Regions from separate parts of the Providencia sp. LY12 genome, predicted to be linked through region 3. Evidence: predicted binding sites of a transcription regulator. Region 3 holds the regulator's gene; each other region holds the start of a gene.
The links. The regulator Fur, encoded in region 3, represses iron uptake genes when iron is present. The targets are predictions, from matches to a motif close to ATAATAATGAGAACNACTATCAA.
Positions count from the first base shown of each region.

Region 1 (5,891 bases), 1.3 Mb from region 3:
CGCAGGGTGGTCTTGGTACGCCATCAGGGTGAATAAGCCACCAAATGAGTGCCCAAATAAGGTTTCACGCTGGATATCTATCGGGAACTGCTGCTCAGCCCATGGGCGAATGGTGAAGGTGAGAAACTGGTACAGAGATTCCGAACCACCACCGTGTTGGAATGCGTCGCCAGCAACTTTCGGTGTGTAGTCGTATGTGCGTTCTTTCTTGGGGAATGCCTCAGGGCTGGGATAGCCGATACCAATAATAATCGGTAATTTTTCAGGGGAAAATTGCTGCGCAGCCTGATTGACCGCGAGCGGGTACAGGCCGTTCCCGTCTAACATAAACAGCACGGGACGTTTTCCTGAAATATGCTGTGGAACGGCGCTGTAGATACGCAGCTCGCGCTGACCATTGCGCATGTCATGATGCTGCACCGTATATACGTCCGCCACACGCGCATCGAATTCAGGAATATTCGGGTTGGGACGCGCCCAAGTATTGCTTGCGATACACATACTTGCGATACACATCAAGAGACTCGCTATAAACCGTTTTTTTATCATTGGGATTGCCATCGAACTAAAAAGGATCAGCGGGTAATCAGCGATAAGCATCATACCCGCAATCAGGGATTAGAATGTCACGTTGACATTCGCCCAGTAACGGCGACCATCTTCAACATCCCAGTTACCGTATTTTTTTTCAATGCTAGACGCTTTCTCATTACCAATATTCAATACCGCAAGGTTTAATTTGGTGTTCTTGAATAGTTGATAGGTTGCTCCTACGTCCATGGTGGTATAGGCGCTACGGTAACGAGGATATTTTGACCCATTACGTTGGGCTGCCCACACTTGCTCGCCTTCATAATGCGCTCGGGTGTATAAGCTGAGATCTGGGCTATATTGCCAATCTAACTTCGCATTCGCTAAGTGCTTCGGCGTTTTATCCAGTGGATAGCCTTTGAGGGAAGTTCCGTTCCCTAATTTTTCGTCATTACTTTTACGTTCTGAATCGGTATAGGTGTAGTTTAAGCTGAGTTTCCAGTCTTGAGCGATAGGGATACCCGTTGCCACTTCTACCCCTTTAATGTTGGCTTCACCGACGTTGTCATAAGTATAAAGCGTGAGATTAGAATGAGCAGGATCGGACTTATTAAGTGAATAGCTAGTAAGCTTGTTTTTAAAGTCGGTATTGAAAAGTGTTAGGCTAGCGTTGAACCCTGATTCATGGTCATAAGCTATCCCAATTTCTTCACTAAGGCTTTTCTCTGGTTTGAGGTCAGGGTTGCCATAGATAATACCGTTTCCTCCTTCAGTCGATGTACCATAGCCTTTACTAACTTCACGCAATGTTGGTGCGCGGAATGCTTGTGATACCCCGCCTTTAATAGTGATTTCATCGGTTAGATGGTAAATCGCATAGCCCCGAGGGTTCCAGTGGTTACCATAAGTTTCATGGTGATCCAGTCGTAGCCCACCAGTTAGAATCAAATTCTCTGTTGCTGTGAATTCATCTTCAATAAAGAGCGCAGATTGATCAACGCTCATCTGTGTTTTCACCATCGTATCTTTTGCTACAAGAGAACTATCCTTTAATTTTGAGTGCTGGAATTGTCCACCAACAGTAAGGATATTATCAGGTAGAAACGCAACTACCTTTCCATCAACGACAGTGTTTGTAATTTCTGGAGTCCGAGCTTCGTAATGATATTCATTAAGCTTTGTTGTTGGGTTCTTGATTTCTGTTTTAGTTTTTCTTTTTGTACTTTCTTGATACACACTTAATTCAGTATGGAATAAGTCCCACTCACCTTTATAAGTCAGTGCGGCATGGTTTCGGTTATTATAAATTTCAGTTTTTTTATTGAATTGTTTAGATGACCCACGCATTTCATATTCAGCGAGAGATTTACCTGGGTTTTCTTCTCTCTTTTGTGTTGTTCTACCTGCTTCAAGTAAGAAAGTTTGATTTTCCATCGGCGTAAAAGTTAATTTAGCGGTTAAGCTTTTATTATCTTTTTTATGATGGCCATCTGTAATTTCATCTTCTTTACGGTAATCCCCGCCGCCATACAGTTGTAAACCAAGTTTATCTTTGATCAGCGGACCAGACAGGTAGAAGTTACCGTCCATGGAATCGCCGCTTTCGCTATTTTCTTGAATAATTGCGCCCGTAGTGACACTACCATGCCATTCATTGGTCACTTTTTTGGTGATAATGTTAATGACGCCGCCCATAGCATCAGAGCCATACAGGGAGGACATAGGACCACGGATCACCTCGATACGCTCGATAGCTTCAACAGGCGGCATAAAGCCCGCTTCAAAGCCGCCGCTACCATTTGGGCGAGATTCACGGCTATTTTGACGACGACCATCCACCAAAATCAGGGTGTATTCGCCGGATAACCCGCGAATATTAATATCTTGTTTATTGGCGCTTCCGACGACGCTGACACCTTCAACATCTTTGACTGCATCGGCTAAGTCGCGCACAGGTTTGTTTTGTAGCTGCTCGGCGGTAATAACGGTAACACTGGCAGGAGCATCGCGTAATTGCTGGGAATAACCCGATGCCGTAACGATCATTTTGTCTGAATTTTCTTCTGCTGTGGCGCTAAATGAAGCCAACGCTGCGCAAACACCTGCAGCGATTAAAGAGTAGTGATAGTGCGTTTTCATGTTTTTCCCTAGCGAAACGAAATGATAATGATAATCATAATGTTTGCGAATATTAGCACCGATACCGATAGGAAATAAATAATTAGCGAGCTATTTTTTGGGCAAAGTTTGATCACGGTTAACATTTTGTGCGAGGGAACGAGAGCGAGTAAAAAACCGTACAAAAGGTAGGAAATAGGCTGAAAAACGAGAGAGTGACTATTTGGGAATGAAAGAAATAAACGCCAACTATTATTTAACTATTCACAGTTATCTTATTTAGAATATTTTTTATTATTTTTAAATAATCTCATCTTTTTTTGATTGTATTTAAATTTTCTAATTTAAAAACAAGGTTGAATATTGATTTAAAACAGAAAATAAAAATTAAAATGGATATTTAGTTAATATAAAACAGTTGGCTATTGCATTATCACGATGAGTTCGTAAAGATAGCTTTATTGCTAAAATAAAGCCTATTTCCCTTGAGAGTTATTATGGAACAACCGACAAATTCAATTGAAGAGCATCAAAAAACGAAACAAGAAAATAAAAGAACACTGTGGATGATCATCGCCACGGTTATTTTTGTTTTGTTGTTTGTCGCCTATGGCGTGTATTGGTTTTTGGTTCTGCGTTTTCAAGAATATACCGATGATGCCTATGTGTCGGGTTTGCAGATCCCTATCGTTGCGCAAACCACTGGAAATGTCACTCAAGTGAACTTTGAGAATACCGACTTGGTGAAAGCAGGTGATGTGCTGGTGGTATTAGATAAAACCAATGCGCAACTGGCTTATGAACAGGCCAAACATGATTTAGCATCTACGGTGCGCAAAACTAAAGAGTTGTATATCAATGGAGATCAGTACCAAGCCCAAATCCAACAAAATCGCGTTTCACTTGCACAAGCGCAAAAAGATTATCAGCGCCGTGCCGCATTAGGTCGCAGTGGGACGATTTCAAAAGAGGATTTACAGCACTCTCAAGAAGCGGTGCAACTGGCGCAAGCAGCGCTGGATATTTCGATTCAACAATATAACGCCAACCGCGCATTGTTGCGTAATACGGCACTGAAAAACCAGCCAGCGGTGCAACAAGCGGCCGATAGCGTGCGCAGTGCGTGGATCAATCTACAGCGGACAGAAATCAAAAGCCCGATGACGGGGTATGTTTCTCGCCGTAATGTGCAAGTGGGTTCCCAAGTCAGCCCACAAAGCTCGTTAATGGCGATTGTGCCGGTTCAGCCTGTTTGGGTCGATGCTAACTTTAAAGAGACGCAACTTGAAAATGTGCGTATCGGTCAGCCAGTCACGATTAACAGTGACTTTTATGGTAGCAATGTAAGTTACAAAGGCACCGTGGTAGGGCTGGATATGGGGACGGGAAGTGCGTTCTCATTGCTACCTGCGCAAAATGCCACGGGGAACTGGATCAAAGTGGTGCAGCGCCTACCCGTTCGTGTGGAGTTAGACCCTGAGCAAGTGGCGAAATACCCGCTGCGCATCGGTTTATCCATGAATGTGACCATCGATATTAAAGACCAAAATGGCCCCGTGTTGTCAGAAGTTCAACGCACTACCCCTGCGTTTGAAAGTGATGTTTTGGTGCTGAAGTTAAACGATGTGGATCAGGTGATCGACACCATTATCAGCGATAACGCGGATTAGTCCCATGGCTGATATTCAACCGCTAAAAGGGGCTAAACTCGTCTGGGCGACTATCGCCCTGTCTCTGGCAACATTTATGCAGGTGTTGGACTCCACGATTGCTAACGTGGCTATCCCGACAATTGCGGGAAATCTTGGGGTGTCTGTCTCTCAAGGGACGTGGGTGATCACCTCGTTTGGGGTATCGAACGCCATCTCTATCGCGATTTCCGGTTTTCTAGCCAAACGGTTTGGGGAAATAAGAGTCTTCCTGTGGGCAACGGCACTGTTTACGCTGTTTTCATTACTGTGTGGATTTTCCGATAGCCTTGGCATGTTGATTTTATTCCGTGTGCTACAAGGGGCGGTTGCTGGGCCTGTTATTCCGCTCTCGCAAAGTCTCATCATGCGGTGTTATCCGCCTAAAATGCAGAATATGGCATTGGCATTTTGGTCGATGACCATTATTTTAGCCCCTGTTTTTGGACCTATTTTTGGCGGCTATATTAGCGATAACTTCCATTGGAGCTGGATCTTCTTTATGAATATCCCTCTTGGGATCTTCGTGATCATTGTTGGCTCGATCATCCTCAAGGGAATGGAATCGACAGTGGTTAAAGTGCCATTCAATGTGATCGGTTTAGCGTTGTTATCTGTCGGTGTTGGCTGCTTGCAGGTATTGCTGGATAAAGGGAAAGAGCTCGGTTGGTTAGCGTCCAATGAGATTGTGATTCTTGCCGTGATTTCCACGATTGCGCTGGTGTTTATGGTTATTTGGGAACTGACCTCCAAAAACCCAATTGTCGAATTATCACTGTTTAAATCCCGCAATTTTACCATCGGGACAATTTCGGTCAGTTTGGCGTATATGGCGTATTTTGGGGCGATCGTACTATTGCCGCAGTTACTGCAAGAAGTGTACGGCTATACCGCAACATGGGCGGGGCTAGCGCTCGCACCAATAGGCCTTTTACCGGTATTGTTCTCTGCACCTGTCGCGAAACTCTCTGACTTTTTAGACATTCGCTGGATAGTCACCTTTAGCTTCGTGTTTTATGCCATTTGCTTCTTCTGGCGAGCCTATACGTTTGAGCCATCCATGGGGTTCGATGCGGTTGTCTGGCCGCAGTTGGTGCAGGGGATGGCGGTAGCCTGTTTCTTTATGCCGTTGACCACCTTGACGCTGTCGGGGCTGCCTCCTGAAAAATTAGCCTCAGCTTCCAGCTTGGCGAACTTTTTCCGTACGTTGGCGGGCTCAATTGGGACATCGATCACCACCACACTGTGGAGTGATAGGGAGGCAGTGCATCATAGCCAGCTCACTGAATTTATTACGGATTACAACCCAGAATCCCTCGATATGTACCAAGGGATGGCGGCGCATGGCATGACCACGGAGCAAACCTCCGGCTTTATTGCTCAGCAGATCACTAGCCAAGGGCTGATTATCGCGGCGAATGAGATTTTCTGGTTATGTGGCTGGGTGTTTATCGCGTTGATTGTGACGGTGTGGTTTGCGAAGCCGCCGTTTGGCAGCAAAGCTAATAAATCATAAATACGGCGAGTCATTGATGGAAATAAGGGCGCGTGAGT
Region 1 is NZ_CM172594.1:237,858-243,748, forward strand. It holds gene ACY3ZI_RS01020 (alpha/beta hydrolase) at 1-603, opposite strand, end outside; gene ACY3ZI_RS01025 (TonB-dependent receptor domain-containing protein) at 619-2,670, opposite strand; gene emrA (multidrug efflux MFS transporter periplasmic adaptor subunit EmrA) at 3,147-4,319, shown strand; gene ACY3ZI_RS01035 (DHA2 family efflux MFS transporter permease subunit) at 4,324-5,853, shown strand.
Region 1: ACY3ZI_RS01025 (TonB-dependent receptor domain-containing protein) is a predicted target of Fur. The motif match lies at 2,692-2,714, and genes of this name have one in related genera.

Region 2 (5,891 bases), 670 kb from region 3:
CACACAGCATATCACCGATTCTTCACATAAATTCTGAGGGTACAGTTGATGCTTGAAAGATAAATAAATATGCATAAAAAAACGCCATCTTAATGATGGCGCATGGAAGTATAGTCTTATCTTATTTATAGAGGAGTATAATATGAAATATTTTTATTACATCATTTTGCTGTGTGTCGTCTAAAGTCAGCCCATTTGACTTCAGTAATAACATCCAAACTTACTTCTAACAACTGAACATCGTACACTCGAGTATGATTGATTATATTTATTTTTAATATAAAGCCTAATCAAACAGCAACTAGTACTTTATTTATTCCCTAGCATTAGTAAATTGAAAAATAAAAAACTCGAGATGAAAAGTTATTAAAAAGTATTTCCAAATGTTATTGGCTGCATTATAGCGCTCATGAAATGTTGCGCAAGTGTTTTTTTATTTTATTTAGGAAGCATTGGCAGAAAGTCAAAAAAACAATAAATAACAATGCATTGAACAAAAAAAACGAATAAACGTATCAACTTTGCATTTATAACACTAATTACATATTTATATTTCATTGTTCAAGTACATTTAAAATAATTTTATTAATAGCACTTATATTAATAAAATTACCTAGCTTATTTACTCGCTTTTTTTATCATTTCAATTAGAGTTAAATGTATTAATAATTTTTATTATTCTCTCTTTTTGTTTTAATTTCATCTAACGAGTTAACCCTGCTGTTATTTTGAACGATGATATCGCCTTTATTCATGATTATTCTAATAATCAGCAAGTTCCATGATAACTCACACAAAAGACTCCAAAATAGATACTCCTAATTAGAGTATCTAGCAAAATTACTCTGTATATGAATAATCCCGCACAATATGGATGGTTTATTTTCAATTAACCTTATCAAGTCTTTTTTAAAAGTGATTTTATGTGAGCAGAATTTAAAATCACTCTAACTTAAATAAAATCAGAAGAAATTCCGCATAAAATTAAACCTTTTGTTTGTGAAACTATAAAGAGAGGGCATTTTTTTATCAAAAATGTTGCAAGAATATGCAAAAGATATGATGAATAAAAATTGATAGGCATAAAAAAATGCGTTTTATCTCAAAGCATCAACGTGAAAATGTCACCCGCGATACAGAGATAAAACGCATGATTACGTGAAACAACTTAGCTATTTAGCGTTAGCCGCGGTTGCTTCCATACCGACTAAACCAATCTTGAGATACCCCGATTGACGCAACGCATTCATTACATCCATCATCGTTTCATAATCCACACTTTTATCCGCTTGGAAGAAAATTGTGGTTTCTTTATTGGTGTTTGTGGCTTGATCAAGGGTTGAACCTAACTGCTCTTTACTGACCGCTTGCTCGCCGATAAATAGCTGACTATCTGATTTCACAGTTAAGAATACTGGCTTTTCTGGTCGAGGCTGAGGCTTCGCAGTGGAAGCAGGTAAGTCGACTTTAATATCAACGGTAGCCAGTGGCGCTGCAACCATAAAGATAATCAGCAGAACCAACATAACATCGATAAACGGTGTTACGTTGATTTCATGCATTTCACCGCTATCGTCTTGTTCGTCACCTAAACGCATTGCCATAATAATTACCTTGCTTTGCTGTTTGCCAGATCGAGGTCACGCCCCAGTAACAATGCTGCTTGTGCAGCAACATCACCCACTTGACCACGATAGTTGTTGATCATACGAGCAAAAATATTATAGATAACCACCGCAGGAATCGCGGCGATAAGACCGATTGCCGTTGCCAGCAGCGCTTCTGCGATCCCTGGAGCAACAACCGCTAAGTTGGTGGTTTGAGAGTGAGCAATACCAATGAAGCTGTTCATGATCCCCCACACGGTACCGAATAGACCGACAAATGGAGAAATCGCACCAATAGTTGCTAAATAGCCATTTCCACGTCCCATATAACGGCTGATTGCAGCAACCGCTCTTTCTAAACGGAAACCTGTACGGTCTTTAATACCCGCAAGATCTTGGCTGTTTGCCGAAAGCGCTCTTTCAGTTGTCGCTTCAGCTAATAACATGCGCGTAATGCTACTGCCTTTAAACCCTTCAGCGATAGATACCGCTTCATCAAGAGATTTTACTTCTGCAATTGCTTTTGCTTCATCTTTTAAACGACGGCGTGCAATTAAAATCTCACTTCCTTTGGATAAAAATAGCGCCCATGTAATCACGGATGCGAGTAACAGACCAATCATCACCGTTTTTACAACAACATCTGCGTTTTGGTACATACCCCAAACCGATAAATCCTGATCAAAACCGCCACCGTGAGCTTCAGTCGCAATCTCAACATTTTCAGTCACTACCGTATTTGTCACGACAGATTCCGGTGTTGCTGCTGGAGTTGTCGTTGCAGGAGTCGCAGTCACTTCCGTTGTGGAAGGTGTATTTGCAGGAGCTGCTGTTGAACCTTGGCTAGCTACTGGTGTAGTAGGTGTGACAGCGGGTGTTGTTTCTGCGGATGCCGTGCCCATTAAGCCGATCGCCAATAGAATAGAAGCTGTTAATTTACGCATCAGTTGGCCTTTACTCTCTTATTTTGTGTTGTATAAAAAAATTTATATCGATGATTGTGCCATTCATCGACTAACCATTAAAAGCGAAATTTGATTCACGCATTCATCTCTTTTCGTCAAGATGTCAGATAATATCAAACACACCACGAATTGATAGTAATTATCATTAGTATTCGCAATTTTTTGTCGCTTATCAACATAACCCTTCGAGAGACGACTCGATTTGCCGCTTGATAATGAAGAAAATTCAGCTAACCACTTTAGTTCTTGCTCTGGTAGACCAAAATCATTTAACGTCAGGTGATAACTTAGCCAATCATTTGATTTTCTATCGGTAAATAAGGGATAGCTCAATGGCAAACATAAGACCAGAAACCCAGCTCGTGCATCTTGGTAGAAACCCTAAATTCACTCAAAAAGGGGTAAACCCAGTTATTCAACGCACCTCTTCCGTGATTTTTGATTCGGTAGAAGATAAAAAGCATGCTGTGCGCAATCGCGCAAATGGCGTATTAATGTATGGTCGCCGAGGTACACAGACCCATTTTGCTTTCCAAGAAGCGATGACCGAATTGGAGTGTGGTGCTGGCTGTGTTCTTTATCCTTCAGGTGCAGCAGCGATCACTAATGCCATTATGTCATTTATCAGCGCGGGGGATCATATTCTGGTCACGGGGTCTGCTTATGATCCGACACAAAACTTCTGCGACAAAATACTCACTAATTTGAATGTTGAAACGAATTATTTCGACCCATTGATTGGCGCAAAAATTGCCGATTTAATCCGTCCAAATACCAAAATTGTTTTTTTGGAATCGCCAGGTTCTATCACTATGGAAGTCCATGACCTTCCTGCTATCGTAAAAGCCATTCGTCAAAAATCCCCAGAAATCATTATCATGATCGATAATACATGGGCTGCGGGTGTCTTACTCAAACCTCTTTTATTTGATGTAGATATCTCTATTCAATCCGCGACAAAGTACATTAATGGTCATTCAGATGGCATGTTAGGGGTCGCTGTTGCCAACCAGCGCTGCATCGAAACCTTGCGAGAAAATTCATATTTATTGGGGCAAACCGCCGATCCTGATACCGTTTACATGGCAGGTCGAGGGCTTCACACCCTACCAACCCGCCTCAAGCAGCATGAAGCGAACAGTTTAGCCGTCGCAAACTGGTTAGATGAGCATCCCGCTGTGGCACGTGTTTTTCATCCTGCACTTCCGAGCCACCCTGGGCATGAATTCTTTAAACGAGACTTTAGTGGCTGTAACGGTTTGTTTTCGTTTCAATTAAATTCGCGGTTATCCCCTAAACAGTTCAGCGATTTTCTCGACCACTTTAGCCATTTTAAAATGGGGTATTCATGGGGCGGGTTTGAATCACTGATCCTTGGTTATCAAACCGAAGATTTACTCAGTATGCGCCAATATGATTATCAGCCTGATAGCGGGTCGTTTTTCCGTCTACATGTCGGCTTAGAACACCCGCAAGATCTCATTGATGATTTACAACGTGCTTTCGCGCGTATTTAAACATCAACATTCCTTCCTTAATTATTAGGCAGTTAATCGCTGCCTTTTAGATAATTACCCAAACAAATCAAACTAGGCTGACATTTTTCCTGTAATATAGAGCCCAATAATTCGCTTTATGCAGATACAGGAACGATTATGGAAGTCATACGCGAAATCGTACTGGCACTTTGGCAACACGATTTTATGAAGCTCGCCAACCCAGAAGTTCTCTGGGTCATTTACACCGTACTCTTTGTGGTGATTGTATTAGAAAATGGCGTGCTCCCCGCCGCATTTTTACCCGGTGATACCCTTTTACTGCTTTCTGGTGCACTGATTGCCAAAGGTGTTTTGCACTTTTTCCCCACAATCTTGCTGTTGGCAACGGCTGCGAGTTTAGGCTGCTGGCTTGGATTTGTTCAAGGGCGTTGGTTAAGCGAAACGAAGATAGTTAAACGCTGGCTTTCTCAACTCCCTGAGGAATATCATAAAAAAGCCAATGATATGTTTAACCGACAAGGTTTGTATGCATTATTGATCGGGCGCTTTCTGGCATTTGTGAGAACGCTACTGCCATTGTTAGCGGGATTATCCGATTTAAGCCACCGCCGTTTCCAGTTATTCAACTGGCTTAGCGGGTTATTGTGGGTCGGTATTATTGTGACTTTGGGCTATGCCGTTAACCAAATTCCTTTCGTTAAAGAGCATGAACAAGTCGTGATCACCGCGCTGATGATCATCCCTGTTGTGCTGTTGGTCAGTGGTTTGATTGGCTCCATTATCGTCTACTGGAAACATCGTAAAGCTTTAAAAGGCAGCAAAGAAAGCTAAATTGCACGCCTAAATTTCACGCGACCAACACAAATTTTAGTGTTTGGTCGCCGCGACAAACCCACATCTACCTCTCAATATGCGCCCCTTTCATCCCCATAAATAATAAAAAAGCGCTTAATTAGCTTGGAGTCACTATGCAAAACTCGGTAATGCCTACAGATAAACACACGCTTGACGTTCACCTTGTAAACTCATTTACTCGAAATAACACGGGTGGAAACCCCGCAGGAGTCGTGCTCAATCCCCCGAAACTCAATGATGCACAAAAAATTGCGATTGCTCGCCAAGTGGGATTTTCCGAAACGGCGTTTGTCTATACCGATGCAAGTGTAGGTGAAAAAACGGATTTTAAAGTGGATTTTTTCACCCCTGAAAGTGAAGTGGACTTTTGTGGACATGCGACATTGGCGGTCTTTTTTACCCTATTTTCACTAAACCAATTGGGCGCAGGTACCTATTCCCAAAAAACCAAAGCAGGGATTTTAAATGTTACGGTCAGTGCTGATGGGGTCATTATGCAACAAACTCTTCCCGTTAGCCGCCAAGGACCTGATGTGAATGCCGTCGCTGCCGCATTAGGTATCCCAACTGAGACAATCACGGAAACAGGCTTACCCATTGAAATTATCTCCACTGGATTACCTGATATTTTAGTCCCCGTGCAATCCAATCAATTAGATAATTTAAAACCTAATTATGATGCTATCGCACAACTGAGCCGTGAATTTGACTCGATTGGTTTTCATGTCTTTGAGTTAAGCCAGTCGCCTTCCTTTACTGCTCATTGCCGAAATTTTGCTCCGCTATACGGGATTAATGAAGAGTCCGCAACTGGTAGCGCCAGTGGTGCTCTTGGCTGCTATCTGGTGAAACATGTCTTCCCCACAGAAACCCATTTTCTGTTAGAACAAGGGCGGGCAATGGGATGCTCCTCGCAAATTCAAGTGGAAATTTCTCATCAAGATCAGGCTATCGGCCGAGTTTGT
Region 2 is NZ_CM172594.1:828,551-834,441, reverse strand. It holds gene exbD (TonB system transport protein ExbD) at 1,173-1,604, opposite strand; gene exbB (tonB-system energizer ExbB) at 1,610-2,551, opposite strand; gene metC (cystathionine beta-lyase) at 2,905-4,089, shown strand; gene ACY3ZI_RS03680 (DedA family protein) at 4,228-4,902, shown strand; gene ACY3ZI_RS03675 (PhzF family phenazine biosynthesis protein) at 5,040-5,891, shown strand, end outside.
Region 2: exbB (tonB-system energizer ExbB) is a predicted target of Fur. The motif match lies at 2,702-2,724, and genes of this name have one in related genera.

Region 3 (5,891 bases):
GATAAACGCTCAAAATATTCACCGAGAGCAGAGGCTAAAGCCGCTTTTTTACTTGCGCCTTTACCGTTGGTAAAGCACAGCGGGCACTCTTTGTCACGAATATGAACGGACCAAACATTTGGAACCGGATTCAGCCAAGAGGCTTCTTCGATATCGAATCCTAAATTTTTCAGTTTGGTTTGGAATGCATCAATGGAGTCTTCGAGTGCGGCATCTTTGCCGGGAATAAATGTTTGGCTCATTGTCAGTCACTTGTAAATGGCTTGTTTCAGATAGCGGCTATGATACGGACTTTTTGCCTAGGGCTCACGCTTTTTATGTTGAGCTCACGCTTTTTATTCAAGACAGAAAAATAGCAAAAAATTAAAATTTACTAAAATGACAAAGTCGATCACAAAACTCTCAGATTAAATCCACATAATAACGTGAGTTTATTTTTAATATTATGCTCGTTAATTTTAGTTAAAGGAAAATAGGATGAAAAACCGAAATAAAGCGCTGTTAGCCACACTGGTTTCACTGTTTGCTGCATCCGCATTCGCACAACCGAATATTACGGTGTTGGCAACGGGTGGAACCATTGCGGGTGGTGGCGAATCTGCAACAGGTTCAAGCTACCAAGCAGGGAAAGTAGGAATTGACTCTTTACTCAATGCAGTACCAGAGACTAAAAAAATTGCTAACCTGAGTGGTGAGCAGCTGGTGAATATCGGTTCTCAAGATATGAATGACCAAGTTTGGTTAACTCTCGCCAAAAAAATTAATCAAGATTGTAATAAAACTGATGGCTTTGTGATCACTCATGGTACTGACACCATGGAGGAAACAGCCTTTTTCCTTGATTTAACTACTGCCTGCAAAAAACCGATTGTGATGGTGGGGGCAATGCGTCCTTCCACGGCTTTGGGCGCTGACGGTCCATTGAACCTATACAATGCTGTCGTATTAGCATCTGATAAATCTGCAGGAGAGCGTGGCGTGCTGATGGCGATGAATGACAAAGTGATCCAAGGTCGCAATGTCATGAAAATGAGCACAACAGAAGTTCAAGCCTTTGATGCCGTGAATGCGGGGGCAGAAGGTTATATTCATGATGGTAAAGTCACCTATTATCAAGCACCTCAGCCTCGTGGTGATAAACCTGTTTTTGATGTCAGTAAGTTAGATAAATTACCGGAAGTGGGTATTGTCTATAACTATGCGAATGCATCTTCAGCACCAGTAAAAGCACTGCGCGAAGAAGGCGCTAAAGGTATTGTGAGTGCTGGTGTTGGTAACGGGAATATGTACAAAACTATTTTTGATGCATTAGCCAATGCAGCGAAAGATGATGTTGTCGTGGTGCGTTCTAGCCGTGTACCGACGGGCTATACAACGCGAAACGCAGAAGTGAATGATAATGAATATGGGTTTGTAGCATCTGAAAGATTGAATCCACAAAAATCTCGTGTATTACTGCAATTAGCATTAACACAAACGAAAGATCCGAAAAAAATCCAAGAGATGTTTGAACAATATTAATATTTAATAATAGGCGGCAGAGATGTCGCCTTTATTCTATTTTTATTACGTATAAGCCGTGTTCTTTTGGGGATGAGTTAATTTGTATAATCAAAATAACTCGACAATAAATACCTATAAATAAGGTAAATCAGTTATTATCGAGCAATTCTATATCATCTATTTAACAAATTTAATTATAAAGAACCCACGTCAGGTGTTTGAGCTTCTGGTTTTCCTTGTTTGGATTTTTCTTTAAATACGGCAACATTACCTTCTGATTTAACCGCAGATTTGACTTCTGCTAAACCAGAAAAAATTCCGCCTTTTTTGATGGATAAATTTGAATAGCGAATCGTGCCGTAGATTTCACCATTAGTATCAATACTAATGGTTTCTGAAATACATTCCCCTTCCACTTTACCGTTTACCCACAACTCATTGCTGGTGATATTGCCGGTAACTTGACCATTTTGCATGATTTTAACGGTATTATTTTTACCAGCAATGTTGCCAATGACTGTGCCATAGATATGAACCTGTTCATTGGAGGTAATATTGCCTTCAAATACAACATCTTTGGCGATGATAGTATTGGTTTTTTCTTCGCTGATCATTGGTGACGATACTTGCATTTTTTCCTCAGCAATTTGCTGCATGATTTCTTCTTTATTGATAGTGGGAGTGGGTTCTGGTTTGCTTTGTTTTTTATTGAACATGCGACTAACCTTTTTGTAATTGAAGTATAAAACTAAACAAATGATCGAAGATATAAAGGCAACGGATGCCACGATGGTATATCTAAAAAACCACGCTATCAAAGTAAGAAACCAGAAGAAAAAACTTATGTTCAAAAACAGATATGTTTTCTTCATTCCTTAATCTCTTACACACAAATTTGATAATTAGTATAAATTAAAATAGCACATAACAAATTAAAGAATAGAGGATGATTTTGGTTTTATCTGAAGAAATAAAGCTATGTATTTTTAAAAAATAGTCGCTAATTTTCAGCTAAAGAGCAGAAATAGGGAAATGTTAAGTATGTTCAAATAAAAATACCCACTAATAAACATTAAGTGGGTATAATTAACATTAAATGATTCATTAAATAAAGCGCGCTTTTAGTTATTCGCGCCTGATTAAGTCATTATTTAGCTTCGTGCGCAGCACTATTTTCACGACAATCGCCTTCAGCACAGTGACCGTACAAATATAAACTGTGGTTAGAGAGTTTGATACCGTGACGAGCAGCGATGTCATGCTGACGCTTTTCAATTGATTCGTCAGTGAATTCGATAACCTTGCCACAATCTAAACAGATCAAGTGGTCATGGTGGTGTTGCTGAGTTAATTCAAATACGGATTTTCCACCTTCGAAATTGTGACGAGTCACAATACCAGCATCATCAAATTGGTTTAATACGCGGTAAACAGTGGCTAACCCGATTTCTTCACCAATATCAATCAGCTTTTTGTAGAGATCTTCCGCACTGACGTGATGGCACTCAGGCTCCTGAAGTACTTCCAAAATCTTTAATCTTGGAAGAGTGACTTTGAGTCCTGCATTTTTCAATGCTTTATTATTGTCTGTCATGCGGGCTTGTCCTGTATTTTAAATCATAAATTTAACAATAATGAGACGTTTTTAACAAAAATCCAGTTGTCTTCTAAACTGATTTACAATTATAGGCATGGAAAATAAAAATAGAAACCATGCATTGTCTCATTATTTTGATTCGTTCTTAAAAGCGAGTTCATTAGATAGAGGGATTAATCCATCATATCGAATGGCTCCCGCTTTTAATTGACAATCTATGTCATTATTAGCCAAGGATTTCAGCCAGAGACATCTCTTCAGAGATTTGTTTAACCCAAGCGTCAACACGCTCTTCGGTCAGTTCTGGTTGACGATCTTCATCGATAGCAAGACCGATAAAGTGGTTATCGTCCGCCATACCTTTAGAAACTTCAAAGTGGTAGCCTTCAGTTGGCCAATGACCGACGATCACTGCACCACGCGGCTCAATGATGTCACGGATAGTTCCCATCGCATCACAGAAATATTCTGCGTAGTCTTCTTGGTCTCCACAACCAAACAGTGCGACAAGCTTGCCGTCAAAATCAATTTCTTCCAATGTTGGGAAGAAATCATCCCAATCACACTGAGCTTCACCGTAGTACCACGTAGGGATGCCAAGAAGTAGGATATCAAACGCTTCGATATCTTCTTTGCTGCATTTAGCAATATCGTGAACTTCTGCAACATCTTTGCCTAATCTTTCTTGGATCATTTTGGCAATATTTTCTGTGTTACCTGTGTCACTTCCGAAGAAAATGCCTATAACTGCCATAAAGTGATTAACCTCTTGTTTTTCTAGTAGAGAGTATAAATTACCGATTCTGCTAGAACTAAAAATAGAACGAAAATAGGTAAAATTTTGCGCCTTATTTTGGCGAAAAAAACAGTGTTAGTCTGTCAAATTTGTGTGATTTACCCAGATACGGCTAGTGATCAATTGTCTCACTAACCTGCTCAAGTTGAGCCATCAAAATTTCTTCAATTAGCTCACTTCGGCTTATGTTTTTCTCTTCAGCTAATTGGTTTAAGACCGCGACAGCGTCTTCATTTAATTTCAGCTCAACTCGACGTAGCCCTTTGACTTTGTCCCGTTTTAGCTGATTTCGTTTATTGATTCGTAATTGTTCATCCCGCGACAACGGGCTAGTTTTTGGTCGCCCAGGCCTGCGTTCTTCTGCGAACAAATCCAGTGTGGTGCGGTCAGTTTGTTCTTTTGCCATATCTACTATTGCTAACGGAAGGGGTGTGCCAGTAATTCAGCGGGCAATGATACCCTAGCTGAACCCCTAGTACCATAGGTGCATACCCCGCTAATTCATTTAATAGATTAAAAAAAAAGCACTTTTAAGAAAAAAGCATCACCCAAAGAGTAAGTGATGCTTTTTTATTCAGGTTAACGCGTCTGTTGTTGCCATAAATTGGCATAAAGGCCATTCAGTTTTAGAAGGTTCTGATGAGTTTCCGCTTCGGCGACCTCACCATTTCGTATCACGTAAATTTTATCGGCGTTCATAATGGTATTGAGACGATGCGCAATGCTAATCACAGTTCTGCCTTGCGTGATTAACGGCATGCTTTTCATGATGGCGGATTCTGATTCATAATCCAGCGCAGAAGTGGCCTCATCGAGAATTAAAATATCAGGTTCAGTAATTAAAGCCCGAGCAAGCGCAATACGCTGACGTTGACCACCAGAGAGATTTAATCCTTTTTCAGATAAATGATAATTAAAGTTTTCAGGCAGAGACATAATAAACTCATAGGCTCCCGCCAGTTTTGCTGCATGGATTAATTGCTGTTCGCTCGCTTGTGGGTAACTTAATCGGATATTTTCTGCAATTGTTCCTACAAAAAGGGTGCTTTCTTGAAGGACGACACTCATTCGGCGGCGTAGCGCCACAGTATCTGTCACCGCTAAATCCATTCCATCCACAATAACTTGCCCATGTTGAGGGATATATAGCCGTTGTAACAATTTGGTGAGGGTACTTTTTCCTGAACCAGATGGCCCTGTGATACCAATAAATTCTCCGGCTTTGATGGATAAAGTCAGGTTACTTAGCACTTCAGGGGTTTCTGGTTGATAGCGAAAGCGGATATTTTGAAACTCAATTTCCCCTTGAATGGTGCTTGAGCTAGCAATGCCTTGGCGTTCATTTTCTATAGGTTTATCAAGAATGTCGCCAACGCGACGTAGAGATATGATGGTATGTTGGAAGTCTTGCCAAATTTGAGCAAAGCGTAGAATAGGCTGAGTAACGTGGGCGCTTAACATATTAAAAGCAACAAGTTCACCGGGGCTGATGTTTCCCGCTAATACTTCATTTACGCCGATCCACAATAAAACAGCGGTGGTTATTTTGCTCACTAATGTCATCAATTGGGTCGCGACCACGCTACGCATGGACACTTTGAAACCTTGTATCAACTGTTGACTGAGTAATTTTTGCCAGCGCTTAAAAAAGTATTTTTCAGTTGCCGTCGTTTTTACGGTTTCGATTCCAGTTATTGATTCAGTTAAAAATGTGAGCCCATTTTCATCGGCTTGGTAGGATTTTTCAGTTTGCTGGCGAATGATTGGACCTAAGATCATCCACAGAACAAAAAAGACGCCCATCGAGCCTACCAGTGTCCATGTCATCACGCTGCTATACGAAAATAAGACCGCAATAAAAAGGATCACAAAGATAAAATCAATAAACAGCATCAGGGTTGAGCCAGTTAAGAATTGGCGAATATGGGCTAATTCACGGACGCGGGCGATAATTTTCCCTGTTGGCCTTAATTTAAAATAATTAAGAGGGAGAGC
Region 3 is NZ_CM172594.1:1,495,980-1,501,870, forward strand. It holds gene ycaO (30S ribosomal protein S12 methylthiotransferase accessory factor YcaO) at 1-242, opposite strand, end outside; gene ansB (L-asparaginase 2) at 478-1,521, shown strand; gene ACY3ZI_RS06900 (bactofilin family protein) at 1,698-2,219, opposite strand; gene fur (ferric iron uptake transcriptional regulator) at 2,651-3,097, opposite strand; gene fldA (flavodoxin FldA) at 3,327-3,854, opposite strand; gene ybfE (LexA regulated protein) at 4,009-4,302, opposite strand; gene ACY3ZI_RS06920 (type I secretion system permease/ATPase) at 4,476-5,891, opposite strand, start outside.

Region 4 (5,891 bases), 520 kb from region 3:
TGAGGGAACGTCCCAGAGATCTAAGCCGAGTTATCGATTACTTAACGTTAGACCCTTTATTTAAGAAGCACATCGATAACAACAATATTATTGCTATCGGGCATTCTTTAGGTGGTTGGACAGTCGTTGCTTTATCGGGTGGAAGGTTTGATACCCAGTTATTTCAAGAAGATTGTATTGAACACGCCATCCTAGCTGCTTGCAAATTATCATCAACTTTAGACCTGAATAATCCTGCATTAAATAACAACATGGCAGACCCTAGGATCACCACCGTTATATCCTTAGATGCCGGTTTATTAAGAGGATTTTCTCAAGAAAGCTTGGCGAAAATTCAAACTCCCACATTGATTATTGCAGCTGGTATCGATATTGGTGATATGCCCGCTAAATTAGAGTCAGGTTACTTACATATATATATCCCCAAAGATACGTCATCTTATATTGAGCTCCCTGACACTACGCATTTTAGCTTTATGCAATTATGTAAACCTGGTGCAGTTGCCTTATTGGATGCAGAGTATGCTGGCGAAGGAATTATTTGTAAGGATGGAAACAAGAGAAATAGAAGTGATGCACACAAGGAAATGACCGAGCTTATTTCTAACTTTATGATGAACAACATGCGTAAATAGGTGTTGGAGCTGGCGTCAATCCTTGTAGCACACCATAGACATCACCAAGAAAAACCATAAAAATCAATTTATTAAATCCAACCAAGAATTCTATATTACCTTAGGCTAATATAAGCCTAAGGTAACAATCACGATATTAATTAAAATTTTGCTTCCAAACCAAGCCTAAACGTTCTTCCAGGGATAGGCATATAAATCACAGTTCCTGGGTCAAATGCATAGCGGTTAGTTAGGTTATCAATATTAAAATTCACATGAATATTTTTCGAAACATGATATTGGCCTAACAAATCAAATGTCGTGGTTGAGTACAGCTTAGTTACTGGGGCAGCAGCGGTTCCCGCTAGCCACTCATGAGGGTAATCTTTGCCAGAGTTATAACGAACTCGTAAACCTGTTTGTAGTTTTTGATCAAACATTTTCACCCCAACAATTCCAGTCACAACCTTTTTCGATGGGATCCGTGAAGGTGATAACCCCCAAGCAAACCCAACAGAATTACATGCGGTTGGGAGACGACCTAGCTCCATTTCATCTCTTGAACATAACTCAGAATTGTTATAAAAAGTCGCATCGAATGAACCAAATGCGTAATTAGAATCGTATTTCAGTTCAATTTCATAACCTGAGAGTTTAAAGCTGTCATAGTTTTTCATCACCACATATGGAGAATAAACTCCCGTTGGGTTTACACCTTGAGAAAGATACCCTTTAATATCATTATTAAAATAAGCCACACGTAATTCAGTATTATCTTCATCAAATATAAGATTTTCTTTTTCTACATTCATCCCAACTTCAAATGATTTAGCATGCTCTGGTTTTAATGGAACATCCGGAGAATACGAATAGGTTTGTCCTGATGCAGTGCTCTCGAATAAACTCGGTTCTCTATAGCTATCAGAATATTTTGTATAAATATCAAATTCGTCAGTTACATGGAAACGCAGTTCACCCATTAAATCATTTTTTGGACCATAGCTAGTACTTTTACCTAAAACATGGTCATCAACATCGAAAGCGTGAATACGCCACCCGACTAAAGTACTCACCCACTCCCCTTGATATGCCATATTGGTAAAGACGGATTTATTCGTTCCTTTAGCATTACGCGTTACAGAGTCTAATTCCTCACCGGGTATTGTTCCTTCTGGAGTCCAAATCGGTTGATAGGTTTTAGTCAATGGCTTTGATTTTTGTTGCATATATTCCACACCGTAAGTGATATCGATAGGATAATCTGCAAACTCAGACGTATTTTCTAAATTAAAGCCCACTCGCTCATCAGTGTAGCGGTGCTGATATTGATTACCATAGTGCGCGGTAACATCATCCGTTGTGCCATTACGTTGTTTAAATTTCCCTTTTGTCCACCATACGCCTAAATTCATATCTACCCATAATGAATCGGGTTTATAAGAATAATTTAAAGAGGCAGTATCAATATCTGCGGTGCCTAAAGACCACTGTGGCATTTTCCCATCGTATTGATACCAATACGCCGCTAAAACCTCACCTGCTTTTTGTTCATGATGGCGGTAATTTAATTCAATACTTGAGTATGGGTTAAGATAAATATTGGTTTTTAATAATGTTGACTGGCTTTCATAACTGGTATTAACCACTTCTTGCCCTGGCTTAATAGGAGCATCTGTATTTTCGTATTTATGATAACCATTTTTACCGGCGAAGAAGTTCCCTTGTTTTCTATCACTATGTGCCAGTAATATATCAAATTTATCATTTCGATATGCAACCCCTGTCGTGATAGAGCCATTATTAAAATGTGAATTTTTAACGCCATTTGAAACACGATATCCAGATTCTCCTTTCTCATCTGAAGCGATAGTTGGGCGTCGGTTATTATTGTAAATATTCCCCTTAAATAAGAAACCAAATTGGTCACCTTGAGGAATAATACTGTTTGCTGATAATGTTTTTAATTTAACCGTACCTCCGATGGCTCCTCCTGAGAATTTACTCATAGAAGCCCCTTTTTCGATTTCAATTGTATCGATTAAATCCATATCCACATAAGTTCTATCTGTACTTCCTTGGTAACCACGCCATGTATTGGTTGATTGCAAACTGCCATCAATAATAATTGGCACTCGTCCATTCCCTTGTAACCCCCGAATACCAATATCTAATGCACCCGCTTCATTTCGTGCATTATTAACTTGTAATGAAGTTTTATTAGCAAATATATCTGAATTGGTTGTTCCTCTTACGGTAGAAATATCATTGGCGTCTATTTGCTTGCTATTTGGCTTTATTTTGCTGGCTGTGACGAGAAGTTTATCTTTTTGAGTCGAAATATTGGTTTGATTTGCTAAGGCTGTATTTGTAGAACATATAATAATTAAACTAATTATACTTTTATTTTGAAATATCATTTAAGTAATGCCTTCATTAATTAATGATGATTAAATAGACGTGACGAAATAGCGTATAAAAATATGAGGATATATTTTTTATACTTTTCAATTTATGCATTTAAAGTAAATTTAAGTGCAATGCCATAGATGTAACTCATTCGAAAAACCTTATTTATTGAATGGTTACGTACTCATTTCCCTTACAAATATTAACAAGCCTTGAAATATACATTAATGATAATAATTATCAAGATCAAAATGAGTATCATTATCATTTATGTAATCATCTAGCGAGCGCAGCCAACCCCCCTATAATGGGAAATATCTTCCCACCCTAAATCCTAAATAGTTCACATTAGAGGTAGGCGGCAAGTGAGTGAGTCCCTTGGAGCATACATCAGTATGTGACGAGGGCGAACGAACGTAGCCAACACCCCTATAATGGGAAATATGACGGATTTATCGATAAAAAAATATCATGGTGCATATACCATCATTCCCGCCAAACTCCTGATACTATTAATAAGAATCATTCCTTCCGTTACTATTTTTTTATGGTGTTTCATGGCGCAGGTATCACGGGCAAGAAGCCTCGGCAAATATTTCCTTTTACTCGATAATATGCTGGTTGTTCTTGGCTTTTTCGTGGTTTTCCCTTTAATTTCAATTCGCTTTGTTGAGCAGCTTGGCTGGGCAGCTGTGGTGGTTGGGTTTGCCCTTGGATTACGCCAATTTGTGCAGCAAGGATTTGGGATTTTTGGGGGAGCTATTGCCGACCGATTTGGTGCAAAACCGTTAATTATTATTGGGATGCTGTTGCGTGCCGCAGGCTTTGTGTTGATGGCTTTGGCTTATGACCCTTGGGTGTTATGGCTTTCTTGTATATTGTCTGCCCTTGGGGGCACCTTGTTTGACCCTCCTCGTACCGCTTTAGTGATTAAATTGACCCGCCCTTATGAGCGTGGGCGTTTTTACTCATTATTATTTATGCAGGACAGCGCTGGCGCGGTGATTGGGGCATTAATTGGTAGCTGGCTTTTACAGTATGACTTCCACTATGTTTGCTGGGCTGGCGCGGCAGTGTTTGTGATTGCGGCTCTACTTAATGCTTGGCTACTTCCTGCTTATCGCATTTCCACCATCAAAGCCCCTATTCGTGATGGGATGCGTCGAGTCTTGAAAGACACCCGCTTTGTGACTTATGTGATCACGCTTTCTGGCTACTTTATGCTGTCAGTACAAGTAATGCTGATGTTTCCTATCGCCGTTAACGAATTGGCTGGCACACCAACGGCGGTGAAATGGATGTATGCTATTGAAGCGGCAATTTCCCTAACACTGCTTTATCCAATTGCCCGTTGGAGCGAAAAACATTTTCGCTTAGAGCAACGTTTGATGGCAGGGTTATTTTTAATGAGCCTGAGTATGTTCCCTATCGGTATGACCACATCGGTCAATATTTTGTTTGTGTTGATTGGGATTTTCTATTTAGGCACTATCACCGCCGATCCTGCTCGTGAAACCCTGAGCGCATCCCTTGCCGACCCTCGCGCCCGTGGCAGTTATATGGGCTTTAGCCGACTCGGTCTTGCGCTAGGCGGTGCAGTTGGTTATACCGGTGGCGGTTGGATGTACGATATTGGGCACCAATGGAATATACCTCAACTTCCTTGGTTCTTGCTCGGCACTATTGGTTTTATCACCTTATGGGCGCTTCATCGCCAATTTAACCGTAAAAAAATTGAAACAGTCATGTTGAGCGGGCAGTAATACGTTACACTTGGGTTATTACTGTATAAAGGAGTGATTATGAAAAACATTTTCTTGGCATCTATCTTTGGATTGCTATTTATTCTCACGGGTTGTGACAAATTAACCGAATTTACTATCAGTGAATCACAAATTAACAGTTACCTTGCGACCAAGGTTAAGTACGAAAATAATATCGGCATTACTGGGTTTGCAGATGCGGATATCACCTTGCATAACTTACAATCAGAAATTGGTCGTAGCGAACCGGGTATTATTGCATTAAAAGGCGAAGCCACTGTCACAATGAATTCACTACTTGGTGCTGCGGCGGCCGATATTGCATTGACCTTAACCGCGCGCCCTGTTTTTGATGCACAAACAGGCTCTATCTATTTGAAAGAGCTGAAAATTACCCAATATAAAATTACACCCGAAAATATGGAAACCGCCATTTCTGTGGTGATCCCGTATTTAAATAGCTCCCTTGAGACCTTCTTCGCGACTCAGCCTGTCTATGTGCTCAACCCAGATAATAGCGCCGCAGAAGCGACCGCGAAAAAACTCGCTAAAGGTTTAGAAATCAAGCCGGGTAAATTAGTTATTCCAATGGTTGATTAATTGACCATAAATATTTTTGATTGATAAATTGATAATCTAAAAATGAAAAAAGCAACCTTTCTAGTCGGTTGCTTTTTTATTGGAATGCCATTTATTTTTAATACTAAAAAGTCACTCGTAATAACTCGTTTTGTATTCAAAATCGAATTTTTCTACCCGTCCATCACTGTATGTCACCACACTGGTACATACAGTTGGGTTTTTATGATCATCATAATGCGTGCATTTTTGAGTAGTTTCGACAAACGGTTGCTGATTTTTCGTCGTATGAAAAAGAATTTTAGTGACTAAGCCATTAGTGAAAAAGTATTCATTTTTTGTATTAATAACTTCATTTTCATCAAAATATGTCGTTTCTATCGGTAAAAAATGTTCACCATAAACAAATGTCGCTATCTCTTTCTTCCCTTGAGTGATCTTATTAACAAGACCATCACGGTAATAATATTTCCAATCTTGCAGTTCTCCGGTTTGTAAATTGCACATCTTATCGATGCCATAACCTTTG
Region 4 is NZ_CM172594.1:2,020,108-2,025,998, reverse strand. It holds gene ACY3ZI_RS09640 (alpha/beta hydrolase family protein) at 1-635, shown strand, start outside; gene ACY3ZI_RS09635 (TonB-dependent receptor domain-containing protein) at 776-3,031, opposite strand; gene mdtH (multidrug efflux MFS transporter MdtH) at 3,578-4,783, shown strand; gene ACY3ZI_RS09625 (lipoprotein) at 4,823-5,383, shown strand; gene ACY3ZI_RS09620 (YnfC family lipoprotein) at 5,495-5,891, opposite strand, start outside.
Region 4: ACY3ZI_RS09635 (TonB-dependent receptor domain-containing protein) is a predicted target of Fur. The motif match lies at 3,242-3,264, and genes of this name have one in related genera.